DNA from 4 places in the Simiduia curdlanivorans genome. Region 1 is predicted to be linked to each of the others. Evidence: predicted binding sites of a transcription regulator. Region 1 holds the regulator's gene; each other region holds the start of a gene.
The links. The regulator sigma-54, encoded in region 1, starts transcription at its own class of promoters, with help from an activator protein. The targets are predictions, from matches to a motif close to TGGCACANNNNTTGCNNT.
Positions count from the first base shown of each region.

Region 2: a site for sigma-54 is predicted at 1,834-1,851, ahead of flgA (flagellar basal body P-ring formation chaperone FlgA). Genes of this name have one in related genera too.
Region 3: a site for sigma-54 is predicted at 1,908-1,925, ahead of QWY82_RS05735 (ammonium transporter). Genes of this name have one in related genera too.
Region 4: a site for sigma-54 is predicted at 2,102-2,119, ahead of QWY82_RS19810 (BON domain-containing protein). Genes of this name have one in related genera too.

Region 1 covers NZ_JAUFQG010000004.1:1,992,368-1,998,170, reverse strand. The annotation lists gene QWY82_RS08915 (MlaC/ttg2D family ABC transporter substrate-binding protein) at 1-280, opposite strand, end outside; gene QWY82_RS08910 (KpsF/GutQ family sugar-phosphate isomerase) at 459-1,433, shown strand; gene QWY82_RS08905 (KdsC family phosphatase) at 1,452-1,982, shown strand; gene lptC (LPS export ABC transporter periplasmic protein LptC) at 1,987-2,571, shown strand; gene lptA (lipopolysaccharide transport periplasmic protein LptA) at 2,558-3,091, shown strand; gene lptB (LPS export ABC transporter ATP-binding protein) at 3,093-3,818, shown strand; gene QWY82_RS08885 (RNA polymerase factor sigma-54) at 3,956-5,500, shown strand; gene hpf (ribosome hibernation-promoting factor, HPF/YfiA family) at 5,611-5,803, shown strand, end outside.
Region 2 covers NZ_JAUFQG010000006.1:86,863-92,665, reverse strand. The annotation lists gene QWY82_RS14290 (flagella synthesis protein FlgN) at 1-347, opposite strand, end outside; gene flgM (flagellar biosynthesis anti-sigma factor FlgM) at 419-715, opposite strand; gene flgA (flagellar basal body P-ring formation chaperone FlgA) at 1,020-1,730, opposite strand; gene QWY82_RS14275 (chemotaxis protein CheV) at 1,946-2,896, shown strand; gene QWY82_RS14270 (CheR family methyltransferase) at 2,960-3,802, shown strand; gene flgB (flagellar basal body rod protein FlgB) at 4,047-4,451, shown strand; gene flgC (flagellar basal body rod protein FlgC) at 4,454-4,888, shown strand; gene QWY82_RS14255 (flagellar hook assembly protein FlgD) at 4,903-5,613, shown strand; gene QWY82_RS14250 (flagellar hook-basal body complex protein) at 5,634-5,803, shown strand, end outside.
Region 3 covers NZ_JAUFQG010000004.1:1,248,573-1,254,375, reverse strand. The annotation lists gene QWY82_RS05750 (serine/threonine-protein kinase) at 1-768, shown strand, start outside; gene QWY82_RS05745 (DP-EP family protein) at 749-1,249, opposite strand; gene QWY82_RS05740 (TrmH family RNA methyltransferase) at 1,322-1,840, opposite strand; gene QWY82_RS05735 (ammonium transporter) at 2,072-3,283, shown strand; gene QWY82_RS05730 (PhoH family protein) at 3,458-4,276, opposite strand; gene QWY82_RS05725 (TonB-dependent receptor) at 4,905-5,803, opposite strand, start outside.
Region 4 covers NZ_JAUFQG010000006.1:1,340,603-1,346,405, reverse strand. The annotation lists gene QWY82_RS19825 (hypothetical protein) at 1-53, opposite strand, end outside; gene QWY82_RS19820 (hypothetical protein) at 28-459, opposite strand; gene QWY82_RS19815 (DUF883 C-terminal domain-containing protein) at 462-773, opposite strand; gene QWY82_RS19810 (BON domain-containing protein) at 1,379-1,993, opposite strand; gene QWY82_RS19805 (phospholipase D-like domain-containing protein) at 2,283-3,695, shown strand; gene QWY82_RS19800 (PLDc N-terminal domain-containing protein) at 3,781-3,969, opposite strand; gene QWY82_RS19795 (DUF1328 domain-containing protein) at 4,030-4,209, opposite strand; gene QWY82_RS19790 (hypothetical protein) at 4,752-4,943, shown strand; gene QWY82_RS19785 (mechanosensitive ion channel family protein) at 5,006-5,803, shown strand, end outside.

The sequences.
Region 1 (5,803 bases):
ATCGGCCAACCTGATCTTTAGTGGCTGATTTTGCAGTATCGCCCATGACGACTTTTGCGATAAAACCAAAGTCGACCACTGGCTCTAAAATACTGCGCATTTCCTGCATCAGGGCCAGCCCTTCTGGGTCTGTTGCATCGCTGTGCTTGCGCACGGCAACCCGCAAATCATCGACCACTTTCACGACCACCTCGTGGGGGCCAACAGTAGATGCAGCAAAACCCACTTGCGTAGCCAATAAACTGCCCACAAACGCTAACTTTTTAATCCAACCCCACATACATCTTCCTCAAAATCAGTACTTGTTTCTCTCGCTCGCCCACAAACATCAGCAACTAAACGGTGAAAGCCTGCAGGCTCAATCCCCACATCAGCTAACACGGCATTGCTGACATTACGCGGTTAGCACTATACCATTACCCAATCTAAACTACCCACCATCTGTGACGAGCCGACACATGAGTCAGACAACAGCCTTTATCGAGGCGGGAAAGCGAACCGTAGCTATAGAGTCGCAAGCGGTGAGCGCGTTACAAGCACGCATCGACCAACAGTTTGTTAAAGCCTGTGAAATCATCTTGGCCTGTCAAGGGCGCGTCATCGTCACCGGCATGGGTAAATCCGGCCACATAGGTGGCAAGATGGCAGCCACCTTTGCCAGCACTGGCACCCCCGCCTTCTTCGTGCACCCGGGCGAAGCCAGCCATGGCGACTTAGGCATGGTCACAAAAAATGATGTGGTGATCGCCATCTCCAACTCGGGCAGCTCGGCCGAAGTGTTAACGCTGATACCGCTATTTAAGCGCATGCAAATCAACATCATTAGCATGACCGGCAACCCTAATTCGCCACTCGCACAAGCGGCCGACGTAAATTTAGATATCAGTATTAAAGAAGAGGCCTGTCCGCTCGATCTTGCCCCCACCTCATCAACCACGGTTACCCTGGTCATGGGCGATGCCCTCGCGGTGGCGCTATTGGAGGCGCGTGGGTTTACTAAAGAAGAGTTCGCCTTCTCTCACCCAGGCGGTGCCTTGGGTCGACGCCTACTTATTCGCGCCAGCGATCTGATGCACAGCGGCACCGAATTGCCAAAAGTGTCGCCCGACAGCCTACTCTCGTCAGCGTTGGTGGAGATGACTCGGACCGGTTTTGGTATGACTACCATCGTCGACAGCAACGATCAATTAATAGGCGTTTTCACCGACGGTGACCTGCGCCGCAATGTCGATCAGGGTATTAACCTTGCCACCGCCACCATGGCACAAGTCATGAACAAAAAGCCCAAGGCTATCAAGGCATCGCTCTTAGCAGCCGAAGCGCTAAACGTCATGGAGCAAAGAAAGATTACCGCCCTGGTGGTGGAGGATGACAACAATCATCCCGTGGGTTTGCTGCACATGCACGACATATTGCGTGCCGGAATCGTTTAGTTTTTAAGAGTTAACTCCATGACACAAGTTTTAAAAATTGCCCAATCCATTCGCCTACTGCTGCTCGATGTGGACGGCGTTTTAACCGACGGCAAGCTGTATTTCGATAACAGCGGCAACGAGATGAAAGCGTTCAACACGCAAGATGGCCACGGCATAAAACTGCTGCAAAAAACCGGGGTTAAAGTGGGCATCATCACCGGCCGCACCAGCGCACTGGTGGAGCGCCGAGCTAAAGATCTGGGCATTACTATTTTAATTCAAGGGCGCGAAGATAAATTTACCGCGCTACAAGAAATACTCGCCAGCCACTCTATCGCGCTAGAACAAATCGCTTTTATGGGCGACGATCACCCCGACCTAACCTGCATGGTTAAAGTGGGCCTCGCCATGACAACAGCAAACGCCCACCCGGATGTGGTAGCCCAAGCCCACTGGCAAAGTAGCCGCAACGGTGGCGAAGGCGCGGTGCGCGAGGCTTGCGACTACCTAATGAAATCTCAAGGTACACACCAAGACCTGCTCAATGTCTATTTAGGTAAAGACTAAAAGCATGGCAATACTAAAGAAATTACTGCCAATAATTATCGCCATTATGGTTGTTGTTTATCTGTTTAGTGTCGACAACCCGTCCAGCCGACTGTTCGATAAAGGCAGCGCTAAAGACCAACAAATGGCACCGGCTTTTTTTATTACCAACTTTATTAGCAAACAATACGATGTGAGCGGAAGCTTAAGCCAACACATCACCGGTGCGCGCGCCGATCACTTCCAACCCAAAGGCAAGGCGAGCGATCAAGACTACACCCTAATAGAAACCATAGAAGCCCAAATTTTCACGCACAACACCCGCCCTTGGCACATCACAGCCGATCAGGGGCGCGCGACAGAAAAAGGCCAGCAAGTTGAACTGATTGGCAACGTGCATTTATGGCAGGAAGATCCAGTCAAAGGCATAACGGAACTCTTTACCGATCGAATGATCTATTTTACTAAGCGTCAAATAGCCGATACCGACCAGCCGGTAAAAATCATTACACCGACGGGCACAACCACTGCAGTGGGTTTAACCGCTGACATGAAGGCCCAAACACTCACGCTTAAACACAAGGTAAGAGGAACCCATGCCCCTTATTAATACCGTTAAAGGTGCTGTTAAAAATACAACCATCCTAGCCTTGGCGCTGACCAGCGTTTTAAGTTACGGCCTACCCGAGGATCGCGACCAACCGATTCAGATCGAAGCCGACAAAGCAACGCAGGATCAAAATAAAGGCATCACTGTTTACACCGGCAACGTGCAAATGGATCAAGGTAGCATTCATATTGTTGCCGATAAAATTGTCATCCACAGCGCCGAGAAAAAAGTTAACCGCATTGTTGCCACCGGCGCGCCCGCGCACTTTCAACAAAAGCCGGCACTCGACAAAGAAGTGATTATTGCGCGCGGCAACACGCTCAAGTACGAGGTTGTAGAAGATAAATTAACCATCACTGAAAACGCGCAAGTTGAACAAGACGGCTCCATCGTGACGGGCGATATTATTAACTACGACATTCATCTCGCGCTGGTGGAAGCCGGCAGCCGAGACAGTAATAATTCCCGGGTAAAAATGATTCTTCAACCCCAGAAAAAAAACAGCGACGCGAAGGAATAGCATGGCTAAATTAAGTGCATTAAATTTGGCCAAAAGTTACAAGGGTCGGCGTGTCGTTATCGATGTGTCCATGGAGGTCAACAGCGGTCAAATCGTCGGCCTACTCGGCCCCAATGGGGCAGGCAAAACCACCTGTTTTTACATGATTGCGGGCCTGGTGGAAAATGACGCCGGGCGCGTATTAATCGACGATAAAAACCTGACGGGCATGCCCATCCACGGCCGCGCGCGCGCCGGTATCGGCTATCTACCCCAAGAAGCGTCCGTATTTCGCAAGCTCACCGTGGCCAACAATATTCTCGCCATACTGGAGACGCGCAAGGAGCTCAACCGCAAGCAACGCCTCGCACGCATGGAAGCATTGCTCGAAGAATTTCACATCACCCATATTCGAGACAGCCTAGGCATGGCACTTTCTGGCGGCGAGCGACGACGCGTAGAAATTGCACGGGCATTGGCCACTGAGCCGCAGTTTATTTTGCTGGACGAGCCCTTTGCTGGGGTAGACCCAATTTCCGTGGGCGACATTAAAAACATCATCAAACACCTCAAAGAACGCGGTATAGGCGTGCTTATTACCGATCACAATGTGCGCGAAACTCTCAGTATCTGCGAGAAAGCCTATATCGTCAGCGAGGGGCATATCATCGCAGAAGGCGACGCCAATACTGTGCTAGCCAACCAGCGAGTCCGCGAGGTTTATTTAGGTGATCAATTCACTCTCTAATTTTAATTTACCCTACGGCTCATAAAGGCATGGAGCTTGCTTGTCAATATTGCCTGAGCCCTGACGGATGACTACACTAAGACCATACCTCGGCGAAGTTGCGAGGCACTACCTTAAAGGATGTTAGTCATCAAACCATGAAGCCATCACTACAGCTCAAGCTAGGTCAACAACTGACCATGACGCCGCAGTTGCAGCAGGCCATCCGGCTGCTGCAGTTGTCCACCTTGGATTTGCAAGCGGAAATTCAGGAGGCGCTAGAATCCAACCCCATGCTCGAAATATCAGAGGGCGAAGACGGGGCACAGGACACAGAGGCCAGTAGCGATGTCAGCGAACCTAGCGACCCAGAATTTAACAGTGCCAAAGAATCTACCGAAACCAACCTACAAGAATTAAACACGCCGGAAACTTCACCCGATAACAACCAGTCCAATGAGATGGATAGTGACTGGAACAACGACATACCCGACGACCTGCCGGTCGACACCAACTGGGACGACATCTACACCTCCGGCCCAGCCAGCAGCGGTTCAGGCAGCGACGAAGACCGCGATTACGAGCGCGGCGATAGCACCGGCGAAAGCCTGCAGGAACACCTGCTGTGGCAGCTCAATTTAACCCCCATGAGCGACAGGGACAGAGTCATCGCCCTATCGATCATCGACGATATCGAACCGAGCGGCATGCTGGGCAACCCCATCGGCGACATAGCCGAGGGCCTCAATCAAGAACAGGAAATGCTCGAAGACCCGGTTGAACTGGACGAAGTGTTAGCGGTTCTCCATCGCATTCAACAGTTTGACCCGGTCGGTGTCGCCGGCCAAGACTTGGCCGAGTGCCTACTTATCCAACTGCGAACACTGCCAACTACTACACCTTTCCTAGATGCTGCTAAGCTTATTGTTAAGGATCATTTAGCGCTGTTAGGCAATCGCGATTACAAGCAACTGATGCGGCGCTGTAAACTTAAAGAAGCTGAGCTGGCAGAGGTAATCGGGTTAATTCAAACCCTAAACCCGCGCCCCGGCGAACAAATCGCACAGGCCGATACTGAATATGTTGTTCCAGATGTCTTTGTCAGTAAGAAGCAGGATCGCTGGTTAGTGGAACTTAACCCAGACATAGCGCCTAAAATACGCATTAACGCTGGTTACGCCTCGCTCGTCAAACGGGCAGATACCAGCCCAGATAACAACTTCATGCGCGACCATTTGCAAGAGGCGCGCTGGTTCCTCAAGAGCCTGCAAAGCCGCAACGAAACCCTGCTCAAGGTCGCCAGTTGCATCGTCGAAAAGCAAATGGGCTTTTTTGAATCCGGCCCCGAGGCCATGCGCCCTATGGTACTGCACGACATTGCAGAAGAAGTTGGCATGCACGAGTCCACCATCTCCCGCGTTACCACACAAAAGTATATGCACACCCCGCGGGGCATCTTCGAGCTGAAATACTTTTTCTCCAGCCACGTCAGCACGGATGCGGGTGGAGAGTGCTCATCCACCGCGATTCGCGCCATTATTAAGAAGCTGGTGGCGGCTGAGAATCCGAAAAAACCCTTAAGCGACAGTAAAATCACCACCCTGCTTGAAGAGCAAGGCATTCAGGTAGCGCGCAGAACTATCGCTAAATACCGAGAGTCATTGGGCATTGCAGCATCCAATGAACGCAAGAGATTGATCTAAACGCTAGATCAAGCAACACCGCTACACCCTAGTTTTAGGCGCCCAGCTTTGGGGTTTGCACCAAAAAAGGGCAGTTGACAGCAAAAGCAGCGACACAAAGGAGCAGCCGAATGCAAATAAATATCAGCGGACACCACCTAGACCTGACCGACGCCATAAAAGATTACGTCCATGCAAAGCTGGAAAAGCTCGAGCGACACCACGACCGAATAACCAGTATCAACACCATACTAAGTGTTGATAAACTACAGCAAAAGGCGGAAGCGACAGTACACGTCAGTGGCGCTGAATTTTTCGCTGATT
Region 2 (5,803 bases), on a different contig from region 1:
AACAGCTTGCCGTTGGTTTCATTTTCTTGTTTACAGGCCTTAATTTGTTGCTCCAAGGCGCGCCATTGTTGGAGTAATTTTTCATCTCTACAGCGCCCTAACAAGAGCATCCAATTCTGCTGATTGTGGGCGAGTTTTTGTTCCGTGAGAATGGCAAAGCGTTTATTCGCACCCTGCGCAAGATTGACCAGTTCTTGATTTTTGCGCTCAATGATTGTTGCCAGCAATTGGGTATCTCGACTGCCTAAGGCATCTGATTCCTGCTGCAGTAGCGCGAAAAGTGCGTTAGCCGCATTTAATTCTTGTTGGACAGTTTGAGCAATTTTGAAGGGGAGTGGGGTGGCCATGTCAGTTCCTCATTGCGCCTAGTAATACCTAAGCGCAGCAAGAACTATGCCTACAGAAGAAAAGTCATCGCTTAAATGCCTTCACTGGCAAGCATTTTTTCGGCAATGCTATTGGCATTGATTTGATAGCTGCCGTCGGCGATAGCGGCGCGCAAGGCGGCCACCTTGTCTTCGTTGACGGCGGGCGCTGCGGCAATATTGTCTTCGAGGCGCTTCAGGCTATGGGCTTGGTCGCTCAATTGGACGCTATCCAATTTTGGGGCATCAGTTTTACCTGCTTTGCCGCTCTCGCCTTCGGGCTTTTGGCTAGCGCGTTGGCTTTGTTGGCTGCTAAGGCCCGTTAGCCCAGCTTTGGGATCAATAATCATATGAACCTCTCGTACCCTTTTTTAACCCTAAATGTAAACGCTGGATCTGATTCACGGCGCCACGAAATATTATGCAATATTGCGTAAACCGTGGCTCCTACTGGCTTCTGGACTCGAAGCTCTCATATAAATCAACCTTTCTTGCTCGGTTATCGGCAGGCCAACCTAGATCTTTAGTGGAAATTAACCGTTATTTTTACCGCCGGCGCGACGGGCGTCAGCTCAGGGCGCGATTTTAACCTAGGTTGTCGGCAGATAAGGTTAAAATCCGGCGCATCCAATAGCCGCGCTACCTTATAGCCCTTTACAAAGGCACTTCAACAAGGCCTTCAGCGATAACTTTAGCCCGAACTTTTCGGTTTGAGCGGTTGTTGGTAACCGATATATGTTCGCCAACGCGGCCATTTCCGAGTGCCGTGCCGGGGGTTATCACCCGGAGGCTACCCAGTAGCGCCGCAACCTGGACCGCGTCGCCCTTGCGAATCACTAATGGTTCAATCAAATCTTGGCTTCTCACCACTTGATGCGGCCGTATGGCGCGGCGTGCTTCAAGCCCTTCGGCATCCTCAATGCTGAGCAAGCTACCTTTGCGGATGCTGGCAATATTGGTGCGGGCTAAGGTTAAGCTGCTTTCGTCGATAACTTGCCCACGGGCGATACTGGTATTGGCGGTAACGGCGTTACCCCATATCTCGATAGTGGCTGAGACATAGAGCGACCAGGGTGTGTGGCCAGCGCATTTCACTTGTGCCGTTGCGTTGCCCCCGCTAGCGGGCAGGTTTTGCGTGTCCACCGTCAATTGTTTGTCACACTGATGGAATTTAAGGCGATTGTCGGGTGCGTTGACGGTAATTTTAATATCGTAGTTCGGGTAGAGCCCCAAGTAATGGCTTGCCAGTGCGGTATCGACCGTTTTAGCAATATTGTCGATAGGGTGCCAGCGCTCTTCGCCACCACTAGGGCTTGACGTAAAGAGGATAAAGAGCGCGCTTAATAGACCTAACAATAATTTCACGAATTTATGACCTATGCTTGCTAAACACTCAAGGAGTTTGTCTTTATGCCGACAACAACTCGAGACGACAGTAATTTGGCGTATTCGGGTTTATATAAGGCTGAGTGCAACATGTATGCCGTTGTGCGCAATTGAGTTATATGAACTATGTTTATAGCGGTACTGATACACAGACACCACACTGACACCACAACAAGAATTGGTCGGGGGCCGTAATGGCAGGCGTTTTAGACAGCGTTAATCAACGAACCCAGCTAGTCGGCCAGAACCGGCTAGAGCTGTTGCTGTTTCGCCTAGCGGGAAAGCAGCTGTATGGCATCAACGTTTTCAAGGTAAAGGAAGTTTTGCAGTGCCCGCCACTGAATGAAATACCTAAGCGCCACCCGGTGGTTCGGGGTGTTGCACATATTCGCGGCGGCACCATTTCGATTATGGATATGAACTTGGCAACAGGTCATGGCCCGTTAAAAAACCTCGAAAACTGTTTCGTTATTATCACAGAATACAATCGCTCAACTCAGGGCTTTTTAGTGAGCAAGGTTGAGCGAATTGTCAATATGAATTGGGAGCACATTCATCCACCACCAAAGGGCTCCGGTCACGAAAACTACCTCACAGCCGTCACTGAGGTAGAGGGGCAGCTGGTAGAGATTATCGATGTCGAAAAAATATTGGCAGAGGTCTCACCTATTAGCGAAGAAATTACGGCCGGTGTGATTGAGGATGGTATCGCCGAGCGGGTGGTGCAGAAACATGTGCTTATTGTCGATGACTCCACGATTGCCCGTAAGCAAATCCAACGGGTTATTGAATCTATGGGGCTGCAAACAACGCTATGTAAAGACGGCCGCGAGGCGCTGGAGTTTCTGCAGAGCTTGATCGAGGCAGGGAAAACCGTGACTCAGGAATTGCTGTTGGTGATTTCTGATATCGAAATGCCGGAAATGGATGGCTATACTTTTACGGCCGAAGTGCGTGGCAACCCCGCGTTAAAGGATCTACATATTATCCTGCATACTTCATTGAGCGGCGTATTTAATCAGGCAATGGTTAAAAAAGTAGGCGCAGATGATTTCCTCGCTAAATTTCACCCCGACGACCTGGCGCGGCGTGTTAATGAGCGAGTGAAGTCAATGTGCGGTGAAAGTATGTTGGATGAAGAATAAACCTGTTGGTCATTAACGTAGAATAACAGCGCTGCCGGGTTAAACTGTCAGCGCTGTTTCCACATGAGTATTATTGGCTTGTCTCAAACCTTTTTAGATTCCGCGCACTTTACCAAGTTTCGTGATTTCTTACACGATGCTTGCGGTATTTACCTAGCCGAAAGTAAACAGTATTTGGTCACAACACGTATCAGCCCCTTGCTTTCGCACCACAACTTTAAAGACTTGGGTGAACTGGTTCAGGAACTTGAGCGCAATAAATATTCGCCCTTGCGCGATATTGTTATCGATGCCATGACCACCAATGAAACCTTTTGGTTTCGCGATACTTATCCCTTTGAAATGTTGAAAAGCCATATTTTTCCGGAGCTCGCTGGGCAAAAAAGCAGTATCAATATTTGGTCTGCTGCCTGTAGTTCGGGCCAAGAGCCCTTATCCATAAGCATGGCGGTGGAAGAGTATCAGCGTCTTAGTCCGAAGAAATTAGTAAACGTCAATATAACTGGCACGGACTTGTCGCCCAGCATGTTAAAAATTGCCAAGGCTGCTACCTACGATCAAATGTCGGTTATGCGCGGCTTGTCGGTGGAACGGTTAAATGCGTTTTTTGACCAGCTAGGGGAAGATAGCTGGCGTGCTAAGGCGCAGGTTAGCCGTCGAATTAATTACCGTACGCTGAATTTACAAGACAGCTACGGCGGCCTAGGCAGTTTCGATATTATCTTTTGCCGCAATGTGCTGATCTATTTTAACAATGAGTTAAAGCTCGATATATTGAAACGAATACACCGCAACTTAAACCCGGGCGGCGTACTTTTCTTAGGTGCTTCCGAGGGCCTGGCCGGGGCATCCGAGTTTTTTGAAATGGTACACTGCAACCCTGGTATCCTGTACCGGGCAAAATGATGCCATACAGCGTGATTAGCCAGCGGTAATAAGTTGCCGCTTAGCCCAAACTTACTCCCCTCAGCAATAAGTCATTGGTTGCCTTTTTCTAATTAAATCAGTTACTTGATACGTGTGTCAGCCGTTGGCACAGCTGTTGCATTCTTATTAGAGTGTTAAAGCGAAGGCGTAACAGGCAAGACACTATTGGAGTGTTCGACCCTATCTACAGCCGATTGAAAGCAAAGATAGAGCAGAGGGCGTTATGGCGATTAGTTTTCAACAAGCAACCGGATTTTTTGAAACCACTCTTGCGCTAAAAGCAAGTCGTGCAGAGCTGCTTGCCAATAATTTAGCCAATGCCGATACACCCCAATTCAAGGCCCGTGATTTCGACTTTAAGGCGGCTTTGTCGCGAGAGTTGTCCGGTCAAAAGCGCTCAACTTTTGAGCTGGAAAACACCCAGGCCCGTCATATCGAAGGTCAAACAATCACCAGCTTAAACGATCTGCTTTATCGCACACCCATCCAGCCGTCAGTTGATGGCAATACGGTGGAAGAGCAAATAGAACACAGCGCCTACATGAAAAATGCACTGGGCTTTCAGGCGAGTTTCACCATGCTAAACGGCAAATTCAAAGGCCTAATGACGGCAATTCGGGGAGAGTAATCGTGTCTTTAGATTCCATATTTTCAATTGCAGGTTCGGGCCTTAACGCACAAAGCCTTAGGCTTAATACCACGGCCAGTAATATGGCCAATGCCGAGTCGGCCAGTTCGAGTATCGACCAAACTTACCGCGCCAGGCATCCCGTATTTACCACGGCTTTTAACCAAGCCAATGGCAAGTTGTTAATGGGCTCACCTAGTGAAGTAGAGGGTGGCGTGCAGGTGTTAGGTATTGTCGAGAGCGATGCCCCGCTGCAGCAACGCTATGAGCCCAATCACCCCTTGGCAAATGAAGAGGGCTACGTCTTCTACCCCAACGTTAATGTGGTTGAAGAAATGGCCAATATGATTTCCGCGTCGAGAAGCTTCCAAACCAATGTGGAAGTCATGAACTCCGCGAAGCAGATGATGCAACGCGTATTAACGATTGGTCAGTAGGTGAGGGCAGCGCTATGAGCAGTATCAGTGATGTTGGCAGTGTTTTAGATCACCTGAACATTGGATCAAAAAATACCGACAAGCCAAAAAGCAATGAGTTGGGTCAGGCTGAATTTCTCGAGCTGCTAATGGTCAAGATGCAGAATCAAGACCCATTGAGCCCTCAAGACGACACGGCATTTATTGCCGAGTTGGCGCAATTTAGTGAGCTGGAGGAGATAGAAAAATTGAATTCTAACTTTTCTAATTTCTCATCGGCCATGATGTCTAATCAAGCGCTTCAGGCGTCGGCACTCGTGGGCAGAAGTGTCACAGTGCCAACAAATTCAGCCACTTTGCAGTTGGGTAATGTGGTCAGTGGAAGCGCTGAATTACCCGCCTCAACCAGTGACATGACCATCAATATTTACGGCGAAACTGGCGCATTGGTTGAGTCCATTCCTCTTGGTTACCAGTCGGCAGGCGAGGTTGTTTTTCGTTGGGACGGTATGTTTTTAGAGGCTAACGGCGAAATGCTCGATTGGCAAAGCAGTCAACCCGAAGGCGTTCCGGCCGGGGTTTATCGGTTTGAAGTAATGGCGAGTGTAGACGGCGAGCCGACACAGTTAGACACAGCCTTAAGTGCAAACGTGAATAGCGTGACGATTGGTTCAGGCGGTCAACTGACCTTAAATCTGGCTGGCATTGGCCCTGTTGCAATGTCTGATGTAAAGCAATTTAACTAGTATTCTAGTGGGAGATTACAATGCCATTTAACACAGCTCTTAGCGGCATTCGTGCAGCAAACTCCGACCTTAAGATCACCGGCAACAATATCGCCAATGCCAGTACCACGGGTTTTAAATCGTCGCGCGCAGAGTTCGGTGATGTCTACGCGACAACCATTTTAGGCTCCGGGGTAAATACCATCGGCGG
Region 3 (5,803 bases), 740 kb from region 1:
TCTCAACTACTTGCATCTCGAAAATCCATTGACATTTACTACTCTATTGCCTACTGCCAATATGCTCAGGGAAAATTGAATGAATCGATTACCACTTTGCGCAATGGACTAGAATTGAATCCTGAACATAGAAAAACTAATAGCTTTCTCGCGGCGATTTCCATGATACGGGGAGAGTTTAAAACTGCAGCGGAGGCATATAAAAAAATAGCAAAAAACTCATCGCATCCAAATGACTTGAACAATCTTTCAATAGCGTATTTTCTTAGTGGCAACCTCAGCGCTGCCACGCAAAGCGCAATAGCATCAGTCGATCTTGCACCCTTTGACCCAAAGAAGCAGCACACACTAGGGGAAATATATCTTGCACAAAATAAAATAAAAGAAGCTGAAAACCACCTAAACATGAGTTTGAAATACTCAAAAGATGTATCAGACCTTTCAAGCCTCATACTACAAGGGACTATACGTGTTCATCTAGGCGATCTGGTAGAAGCGCATAAAGACTTAGAAGAGGCAAAAAAACTAGAGCCGGAGAATGCAGATTTAATATATGCCGAAGCCCTCTACTTTTCTGCCAAAAAGGACATAGACAACGCAATGATCAGAGTTCATAGCAGCCTTGAAATGGGCTATCACATTGGATGGTATAATTTTCCTTGGTTTAATGCTTTATGTATCGATGAGCGTTTTCAAACACTATTCTTCGATGCACAAGCAAAATCCCCATGCACCGAAGCAGCACCTGTTATCGAGGGCGCTCAATAATCAATATTGGATCAGGCCCCTCAAATATATGAAGCTCGCCCGTTTGACGATTTTTCCGCGACACTAAAAAGCCAAAATCAACCGTCGACTCAACGCCACCTTGATTTTGGATAGTGAACACAAGCGTCTGACCATCTTTGGTCAAATCCGTTGTCACATCGTCATTCACATCTTCTTTATCTTCGGCATATTCAAGTCCATTGCCAAAAAACTTGAAGCGATCATCCTTATCAGAGCCCGCCGTAGTGAGCGTGACCATAATAATTGCGCGCTCACGCATACGCTGAAATGAACAGGAATCAGAGCTGAACACGATCCTCAAACTATTCGGATCAACCACTTCGCCCGCCTCATTCAAGATGCTCCAATTTTCTGGGCGCCCAGGGTCGGTATTTTTAAAGGGTGGTACTAATTGCAGTTGCAGTGTGGCGATACCGCCAACGGGTACATTGATAGGGTCTATCACAGCTAAGCTAGCCATAAAACATCACTCCTTTGTTGTAAAATTTACATGCCGCCCGAGTGTGCCACAGCTCGCGCGTCTCGCCCAGAGCTAGCTAGCTTTATGGGTCAATTCGTAAAGCGCCACCGCACAGGCACTGCCCACATTGAGCGACGAGTTGTAGCCACTCATGGGGATATGAAGCACCAAGTCAGACAGGGCCAGCAACTCAGGCGCAACACCTTCGTCTTCGGTGCCCAGAATTAAACACAGCGGTTGCTCCGTTAAGCGCGCATCCGCCAAGGGCAAGCTATTGGCGGTAATTTCCAAACTGATAATTTGCAGCCCCTGCGCTTTTAATTGCTGCACTAACGCCACCGCATCTGCCACCACTTTATAAGGCACGTACTTCTCTGCGGCGCGCGAAAGCCGACGCAGTTTGGTGTTGGGCGGCGCTACGGTATCGCCGCAGAGGTAGACGCAGGCCACCCCAAAGGCATCGGCACTGCGAAACACGGCGCCCACATTGGCCGGCGCCGCAAAGTTTTGGATGACCACGGAGATCGAGCGCCGCTGTGCGACGGGGTGATGATCTTGATGGCCGAGCTGTTGGTCTGAATCTGGGTACATAGGCTCACGCTGAACGGATGAGTAAGGCTGCACGTTGACGGGCGAGACGCGCCAATTTGGTGCAGGTTGGCATTTTTTTTGCTCTATTATGTTCGCATTTGGCTATCGCCACAGAAAACACTTAAAAATCAATAAGATAAAATAAAACTATGCAGGTTCAACTACGCCACAAAAGCACCAACTTTGTGCCTACTTTGAAAACCGCACCAAACTAGACCGCAGGAGACGCAAATGGAGTCACTTAACAGTGCCGTAGAAACTTTAGTTTCAAGTGCCAACACCTATTTTATTTTACTCGGCGCCATCATGGTATTTGCCATGCACGCTGGTTTCGCCTTTTTAGAGGTGGGCACGGTTCGACAGAAAAACCAAGTTAATGCCTTGGTAAAAATTCTAACGGATTTTGGCGTTTCGGCGCTGGTTTACTTTTTCGTCGGCTATTACGTCGCCTACGACACCCACTTCTTTGCCTCGGCCACGGCGCTGGCACAAAATAATGGTTACGAATTAGTGAAATTCTTTTTTCTATTAACCTTCGCCGCCGCCATTCCCGCGATCATTTCCGGTGGCGTGGCCGAGCGCGCGAAATTTTACCCCATGTTAATTGCGGCAGCTTGCGTGGTTGGCTTGGTCTACCCGCTGTTCGAAGGCATGATTTGGGGCGGTAATTACGGCGTGCAAGATTGGCTCACCCAGCAGTTCGGCAACCCCTTCCACGATTTCGCCGGCAGCGTTGTCGTGCATGCGGTGGGTGGGTGGATCGCCTTAGCCGCGATCATTATTTTAGGCACTCGCAACGGCCGCGTGCGCAATGGCAATGTGGTTGCGTTTGCGCCGTCAAACATTCCCTTCTTAGCCCTTGGCGCCTGGATTTTATGCATCGGCTGGTTTGGCTTTAACGTCATGTCCGCACAAACCTTGGAGGGCATCAGCGGTTTAGTGGCGGTGAACAGCTTGATGGCCATGGTCGGCGGCACTTTGGTGGCGATGATTGTGGGTAAAAAAGACCCCGGCTTTATTCACAACGGCCCACTCGCCGGCCTTGTAGCTATTTGCGCTGGCTCGGATTTAATGCATCCCATCGGCGCCCTGCTCACCGGCGCTGTGGCCGGCGGCATTTTTGTATTACTGTTTACCTTCATTCAAAACCGCTGGCACAAGGTGGATGATGTGTTAGGCGTTTGGCCACTACACGGCGTGTGTGGCGCATGGGGCGGTATAGCCGCCGGTATTTTCGGCCTTGAGTCTTTCGGTGGCCTTGGCGGTGTTAGCTTTTTATCTCAGCTAGTCGGCACGCTACTCGGTATATCTATCGCGCTGGTCGGCGGCTATCTGGTGTACAAAGCCGTCGATCTAGTCTCCGGCATTCGCCTTAGCGAAGAGGACGAGTTCAATGGCGCGGATCTGTCTATCCATAAAATCGGCGCAACCTCGCACGATTAATTAAGAGCGCGCAAAAAGGGGAAGCAGAGCTTCCCCTTTTTTATTTTCACCAAGTTATCGCCGGTCTAACGTTAGGTTTACAGCTGGCTAGATTTACTTAGGAACTAATTTAAAGCTACTTTTGAACTCAGTTAAATTCAAAGCGAGAATCAAATCGCTGCAGACCCGGCTCGACTACATTTCCACTTCGGTTTCATCTGGCTCGTAGAGCTCGATAATTTCCCGCACTAAACCACTGCGCACAATATCAGCGCGTTCGAATTCATGTACGAACACATTGTTGACACCCTGCAAGCGATTGACCGCGTCGGCTAGGCCGCTCTTACCACGAATATCGCTCTGCTTGATATCGCCATTAATAACCACCTTACAGCGCTCACCAATGCGGGTTAAAAACATTTTCATTTGCGCGAGGCTGGTGTTTTGCGCTTCATCTAAGATTACAAAGGTTTTTTCGTCGAAGGTTTTTCCGCGCATAAAGGCCAGCGGTGCTGCCACAATTCGGCCGTGACGCAAGCAGTAATCTACCGTGCCAGAGCCCAAGCGCTCATTGAGAATGTCGCGGAAGGCGTCGATATAGACAGCAAACTTTTCATCCAGCCCACCGGGCAAAAAGCCAAGATTTTCACCGGCTTCAACGGCAGGACGGGTAATAATGATGCGCTCTACTTCGCCTGACTCTAAAGCCTGCGCGGCCAAGGCGCCGGCGCAGTAACTCTTTCCGGTACCGGCTGGGCCAATACCAAAGGTGAGCGCATTATTTTTGATGGCGTTAATGTAGGTTTGCTGGGCGGGCGTTCGAGCTTTGAGTGGCTGATTGGAGCGCTGAGTTGAGTAGGCTGTGTCGGTGGTGTTGTAGTGAGCGTTGAGCTCGACAATATTACTGTGATGGCTGGTTTGATGCTTGCGGCCGTTGCGGCTACCTTTCTTTTGCTTTTTATCTGAGTATTGTTCGTCGTAGTTTTTGCGTCGCGCTTGCGATCTTTTCGCCATGAGGTAAGACTCCATTGGTTTCAAGTAACAGGGCCGGCCAATGCTGAAATTATCTTTTCTGCCGCCGAAATCCCTAGCTGCATAAACTCTGTAACGCTGCTTCTTTAAAACATTAAGGCAATGTTAAAACCTTGGAACAGTGACACAACCGAAAATAGGGCATTTGTGTCGCCGCTTTTACAACAAGAACGCACACCCTCCCTTTAATTGAAAACAATGAATTGCGTATTACCCAGCCAAAGACTTAAAGTAATTTATGAAGTTCCAGTATGCAGAGCGAAGATGACAATTGCGTGAAGAGTTTCACACAGGAGGCGCTTGGCCAATGGAGCGGCAAGAACGCCTCGCGATCAAACCCAAATTTTCTGCGACATCTTTCTAGCGCGAACATCAGGTTTAAGTCATTTCAGCTTGCGTCTTACTGTTGCTTTTAATATGCGACGAAAATTAACGTTTGTAAAGTAGATTTTTTCCGCACCACAATCTGACCGACGCGGTACAAAAAAGTGCACAGCTAAAGGTGTTGGCAGCCATGCACGTTAAATTGATGCAGCATTAATCTGATCAATGAGGAAACTCGACCATCGCGACAAGCTCACTTGAGCGTGTCGCGATGGCTTTAACCCACTTAGAACTCGTAACGAACTTCTAAAGATGCAAAGCGGGAACTCTGGCGCACGCTTGGCAAGCCATAGTTAGGATTTAGCGCCAAACCGTTAGCCGTACTACCACTGTTGATGGAGCGCTGCTCATTAATGGCCGTTGCGGTATCGCTATTAAACACATTGTAAACCGTGCCTTTAATATCAACCCTGCCAACACCGAGTTCTAAACCGTAGGCTAAGGACAAATCCATATTAAACAGCCAATCTAAGCGACCCGCCGAGCCGCGCGGTGCTGGATTGCCATTCTCATCATAGAAAGAGGCTTCGCCATAGTAGCGCGAGATACACGCCTCCCAAGCACTACCCGGCGCGCAACTATCGACACCTTGAGGGTGAACCGAGAAATAATTTGTCGGTGCGCCCGACATTAATGACGACACCATACCCAAGGTAAGCTTGTCGGTAATGTCATAGTAGCCTGCAAGTTTGAACGCATGGCGATGATCATTAGGCAGATCGCCATCGCCGTGATCCATCAGATCGCCATAGTCATAGCTGGTAGTCCAACCCGGATCGGCCTGACCGTTATCGGTGCGCACTAATCCCTCTGTCATGCCGTAGCTGTGCGATAAAACGTAAGATGCATCAATGTAGAGGTTGTCGAGCAACTGGCCTTTAAAAGTGGTTTCTAAGGCGAGATAACGGCGCTTCGGATCGGGCAGCTGCATATCGGCAGCAGAAAGTTTTACGTTTTCTGCACCTTCAATAACGCCGTTCTGATCAAAATCGTAGCGAATGGACACATCCTCACCGGGATTGTGCAACACGTAGTAGGAGCCTTGCCCTACGTTATCTGCGATGCCATTTTCGGCAAAATATTTTGCCAATACTGGCGCCATGTCTGTATCTTCGATGGAAGTTT
Region 4 (5,803 bases), on a different contig from region 1:
AATTTGGCGGCGTCGAGTGCTGCCATTTCACGTTTTAGCAGTTGGTTTAACATGCGTGATCTCCCCAATCGCAAGGCTATGTTGAAAGCCGATTTTTCCGACCAGCCGACGGCTTAATCGCCAAAGCAAAGTGATTGCCGATAATTGGCACAGGCCAAAAAAGCAGAGGCCCCAGAGCCAATGGTTGAGCCATATGGCCACGCCGTAGGACAGCGCGGCGAAGCCTGCAAACCAAGTCATAGCCAATAGTGCGCCCAGCGCCACTAATGCCACAAAGGACAAGGCTAAAGCTGACAAGGATAATTGCCATTCGGCTTTTAATAGTGCCAGACGCGCGTTAATAAATTGCGTTAGTGCGGCGCCCAGAGCATCAATACTTGGCCCTAGGCGCACATCGTCTAACGTCTCACCTTCGCTGCGGTGTTGTGCATTGAAAGTATCCGACTTGCTGTTAAGCATGACTATTTACGACGCAGAAATGCGCTAACGAGAGCGCCGGTTGCGAAGGCGATGCCGGCGGTTGTCCAAGGGTTGTTCTTGGCGAAATCCTGCACGTCGGCGGCTGCCTTGTTAGCCACTTTTTTTGCTTGCTCGGTTTTTTCGCCAATGGTCTCCGAAGAGGAGGCTGCAGTGCTGCGTACTTTTTGCTCCGCGATGGCGGCTTGATCGGCTAACTTATCGACCGCGTTGTGGCCCTGCTCGCGCGCGACATCCGCTACGGGTGAGCCGAAGCTGCCATTTGAACTGCTAGCGGTTGCTTTTGATGTAGCCATGGTATTCTCCTTTAATTTACCAGTGGGTGCTATTACACTTTCATTTCCACAAATAGTGTTGCACGAGCTGTGCCAACTTTTTTTAGTGTGTTTTCTCAGCCATTGTCTTGTAATTTGCGTTCATTTCTTTGCCTAATCGGTATAACGCCTTCTTTGTGTTTCCTTGGTTACAATTGTTTTTACAAAATTTGAAAATAGTACAAAGCTGTTTGTTCAGTGTTTAATGGGACGTGTCGGCGGTGTATCTATTTTTCCAATAGAGGTGAAAATGCCGACCACAAGCCACAAGCCACAAGCCACAAGCCACAAGCCACAAGCTACAAGCTACAAGCTACAAGAAGGAAACGGAAAGGGGAAGAGACGCTGCGCTGAGTATTTACCCCTAGTAGAATAAAAGCAGAAAGCTCTACGCGATTTAAACCTGGGCGGTCGTGAGTCTAAACTGGCTCTGCATCGCATAATCAACGGTGCCAGGTAAATAAGGTAAATAGGGTAGAAAGGGTAGGTAGCCTAGATAGGGTTATAGCTGGGTGCTTATCTATGATTGGATGCATCAAGTGATGCGAGCATGCGGGGTTGCATTGCGCAACCCCAAGTAACACGAATTAACTTTTTACAACTTTAAGGTGGTTTTCCACACGCTTGACGTCATCGACATTTTCCGCGATTCGCCCGGCTAAATCTTTAGCGGCATCGCTCGACACATCGCCCTCCAGCACGACAACCTTATTTTCAGTGTCGACGTCTATGTCAAATCCGGACACATGTTCGCTGGCCAATAGTTTCATTTTTACTTCGGCGGCGATGGTGGCGTCTTTAACGGCCTGAACGAACTTACCGTCTTGCTGCTGACGCTCGCTCTTTGTGGTTTTTTGCTTGGCATCGGGCTTGATCTCAAGGCGATTCTCTACCTTGTCGATACCTTCAACGCTCAAGGCGACCTGTTCAGCCAAGTCTTTTTCTATGTCGCTAGACACCGAGCCCACTAAATAGGCGGTATTTTTTCCAACTTCCACATCAATTTCAAACGGGTTTAAATGCTCGTTAAACAATACGGCTGCTTCAATTTTACCTTCGCGCCAGCCGTTACTAAAGTATACCGACGACTCGGATGTCATGCCCTTACCCTCATCCGTACCAGCAACGGCGATACTTGGGATAGACGCTGCCATCGCCACGCCGAGGGTCAATGTACCAATCGTTTTCGTTAGCTTGTTCATAGGATACTCCTTGGGTTTAATTCGACCATTCGGCCGGTTCCGTACTTTCTCTAGTGCTGTGAGCGGCAAGCGCCCGAGCGGTAGATATCAATACGTTGCACAAGGTGTTTAGCGAATAGTGTGCCAAGCCTGCAATCTCTTGAATTTAGCGGGTTTGGCATCCTGTGCTCGGCTGCATTTGCATGAATTTCAAGACTTTCGTGTATTTGTTGCCAGCTTTGAAAAAATTACACCGCGGCTTTGCTATAGTCGGGCTTGCTTATCTATTTCACACATTACGAGAAAGTAAATGACGCTAACTGTATCGCTCGGCGTACCTTTTTTACTTCTGCACATTTTTTTGGCAGGTTTTAGTTTTTCCCATCTTTTGCTGCGCAAGGAAGATCTGCGCTCCGCGTTCGCGTGGTTAATCGTTATTGCTGGCTTGCCGTTCTTGGGGTCACTCGTTTATTGGATCTTTGGCATCAATCGCATTTCCCGGCGCGCCCATAAACTCATGGCTAATAGGTATGCGCTATTCGCCAGAGAGAGCGACGATCAACTCGATTTGGTTGATGCGAGCTGGCAGCCGCAGGCGTTAGCTATGCAGAAGCTGAGTGGGCGCTTACTCTGTACCAGCCGCCAGATTGAACATTTCCATACTGGCGATCAAGCCTATCCCGCGATGCTCAATGCCATAGCGAAGGCGAAAAGCAGTATTTACGCCTGCTTTTATAATTTTGACGGCGACGGTGAAAGCTGGAGGTTTATCGAGGCTATTGGCGCCGCTCAGCAGCGGGGGCTTGATGTGCGGGTGGTGCTCGATGGGCTTGGCGTGTTTGCCAGTCAAGCAGATGCTGTGGCTGGCTTTAGATCGGCGGGCGTAGCGTGTGAATTGTTTAACCCGCCCAAGCTGTTGCCGCCGCGCATTCATATTAACTTGCGCAACCACAGGAAACTGTTGGTTATCGATCAGGCTCAAGCGTTTACTGGCGGAATGAATATTGTCAACGGCAATGTCAGTACCGATGCGCGCGCCGCTTCGATCGACGAGTTTTTTGCCGTAGAGGGCCGGATTGTCAGGCAGCTGCTGGCGTCTTTCTTGGCCGACTGGTCATTTAGTGGCGGCGAGCTTGAGGATAATATCGCGCTACCTGAATTCAGTGATGAGGCTGGCGTTTTGTGTCGGGCAATCGAAGATGGCCCCGACAAATCAGAACACCTAGGTTTGATGGCTTTAGTGGGGGCCTGCACCCTCGCGAAAGAAAAGATTCGGCTGGTTAGCCCGTATTTTATTCCGCCTGAGCCCTTGGTTACGGCAATTCAATTGGCGGCATTGAGAGGGGTAGAAGTACAGATTTTGATTCCGCAAGCGCCTGACCATCGCCTCATGGGTTGGGCCTGTGAGCATGCACTAGGTCGACTTTTACGCCCTGGCATACAGGTTTTTCAAATGCCGCCGCCATTTATGCATTCGAAGCTTTACGTTTTTGATAGCTACTATTGTTTGTTTGGTTCGTCTAACTTGGATGCTCGGAGTTTAAAGTTAAACTTCGAAATGCTAGTTGAGATTTACGACCAGAAGTTTACCAAGTCCATGGCAGAGCACATCGATAAGCTGGTTGATCAAGCGATACCGTTAACCCTCTCGCAGTTGCGGGAAAGATCGCTTTGGCTGCGGTTGCGAGCGGCGATGACAACGCTTTTCGCTCCCTATCTTTAACTGCGATTGTCCTTTACCGCTAATGGCCTTCAATAGCTGGCTGCACCTAAGGCTAAAAAATCAGTGCAGCGCCAACTGTGCAGATTTAGCCTGCTGTTGCTTTTGGTCCGGCAAAAAACCAAATGATCAAGCCTAATAGCGGTAGAAAGAGCACGAGTAGTACCCAGAGTAGTTTTGCCCCCATCGTGACTTTCGACTGAGCAATGTTCAAAATTGCCCAGATATCGCCGATAAATATTAACAGGCCAAGTAAGCCGGTAATTTGAATATCCATATTGCTTCCCGTTCAAAAATGTATTTTCGTGGGCTTCATGTGTTATCGAAGCGTTGCTGTTTATGGCAGTGTTGTCTTTCGTCCCGTTAAAAGATGTGCAACCAACGATACAATAAATAGCACGAGAAAAACAAAAAAGAATAGTTTTGCTGCGGCAAACGAGAAGCTAGCGATACCGCCAAAACCCAGTGCGCCAGCAATTAAAGCAAGGATTAAAAAGGTGATTACCCAGGTTAACATGATGTTTCTCCAATGTCGGTTGGTATTTTTAGCATCGACCTAATATGTCGATCCAGAATGTATTGTCATTTGTGACATCTATGCACAGCAGATAGTAGGCGGTTGGTTGTGCGTGCAGTGATGTCAGTTATGTGTGCAGCAAGCGCTATGCCAAAATTGAAGTTCACGGTTTTCAGGGGCTGTGAGTCTTTGTTATATGGTGTTTTAGCCTAATGTTGTGGCTATTTTGAAAGAATTACAAAAAAGAAGAACCCAAATTTACACTTACCGGAAAAATTCGGCTTGTTTTTACAATCCCCCCGATTTTTCCTAGAGCATTTTTCACATCAATAGCTCTTTTTCAAAAGAATTACGCTTTTTTTGACCATGAAGACATTGCAATGCCCGCAAGTTAACGGGCTTTAACGCTTAGTGGGTGGCGGCTAGGAGATTTGATGGCATGAAATTTGATTGCCTACCTATGTCAGGACATTTTGTCCTTATACACACTTTGACCTTTTAAGTGAAAGGCATACATCAACGAAACAATAAGGATGAATACCATGAAGAAGCTATCAATCATACTGTGCGTTCTGTTTTCTATTTTTTCACTTTCCGCTTGTGATGTTAACGAAGGCGGTCCGGAAGAGTTAGGCGAAAATATTGAAGAAACGGTCGAGGATGTCGGCAACGATATTGAAGATGCTTGCGAAGAGGCCAAGGCTTCTATGAAGGCCAAAGATACCGACTGTTAATCCAAGACGGCCAGCGCAAGCTGGCCTATCTCCTTCTTGACTCTATGCTTAAGTGCATTCCCATGAAACAGATTTTATTTGTTAAAAAACGAGCCGAATCTATCGTTATCGGTGTTCTATTGGGCAGCATTGTTGTTTTTTGGTCTGCTTTCAGCGCCGCACAAGAAACCTCATCCAGCGCCAGTCAAGTGCCGCAAGAACAGCAGGCGAGCCTAGAGCAAACGCTTCCGGAAGAGTTAAGCCGCGCCGAAGTAGATGACATTATTACCCTGCTAGAAAGCGAAACGGCGCGCACTGATTTCGTTAATAAACTTAAAGCAATATCCACGCTTAAGCCAGAGCCGATGGGTCAGGCGCTGAGTGTCAGTGAGCTGCTTGATTTGGAGCAGAGCAGCAGCGAGTTGGTGGCACGCTATAACGCGCTATTAGATGCGCTAGGCATGACCGATAATCAATTCGGCGCTATGGCTGTATCGGTAGCTATGGTATTGCTGCTTTTAATCTGTGCAAAAGCAAACAGTTGGCTGGCCGCCCTTCTCGATCAAAGGTTGAATGGCCTAAGGCGTAAATTCTTTCTCGATGCTAGACGCCTAGCCATGTTGTCGGGCTGGCTACGCGCTGTCGGTTACGCCATTGCCTTTTCTCTGTCTTATGCCGGCCTGGCGGAAATATGGTCGCTCAGCGCCATGTTGCCCAGTGGCACTTTATCCTACTCTGGGTTATTGGACTTGGTGCTGACATTTTCCTTATTAATTTTTCTGTATGTTGTCGTTTGGGAGCTACTGAACGCTACCATTGAATACTATTTGCACAGTGCTGGGCGAATGGCGGATGAGCGTGTTGATACCATGCTGCCCATT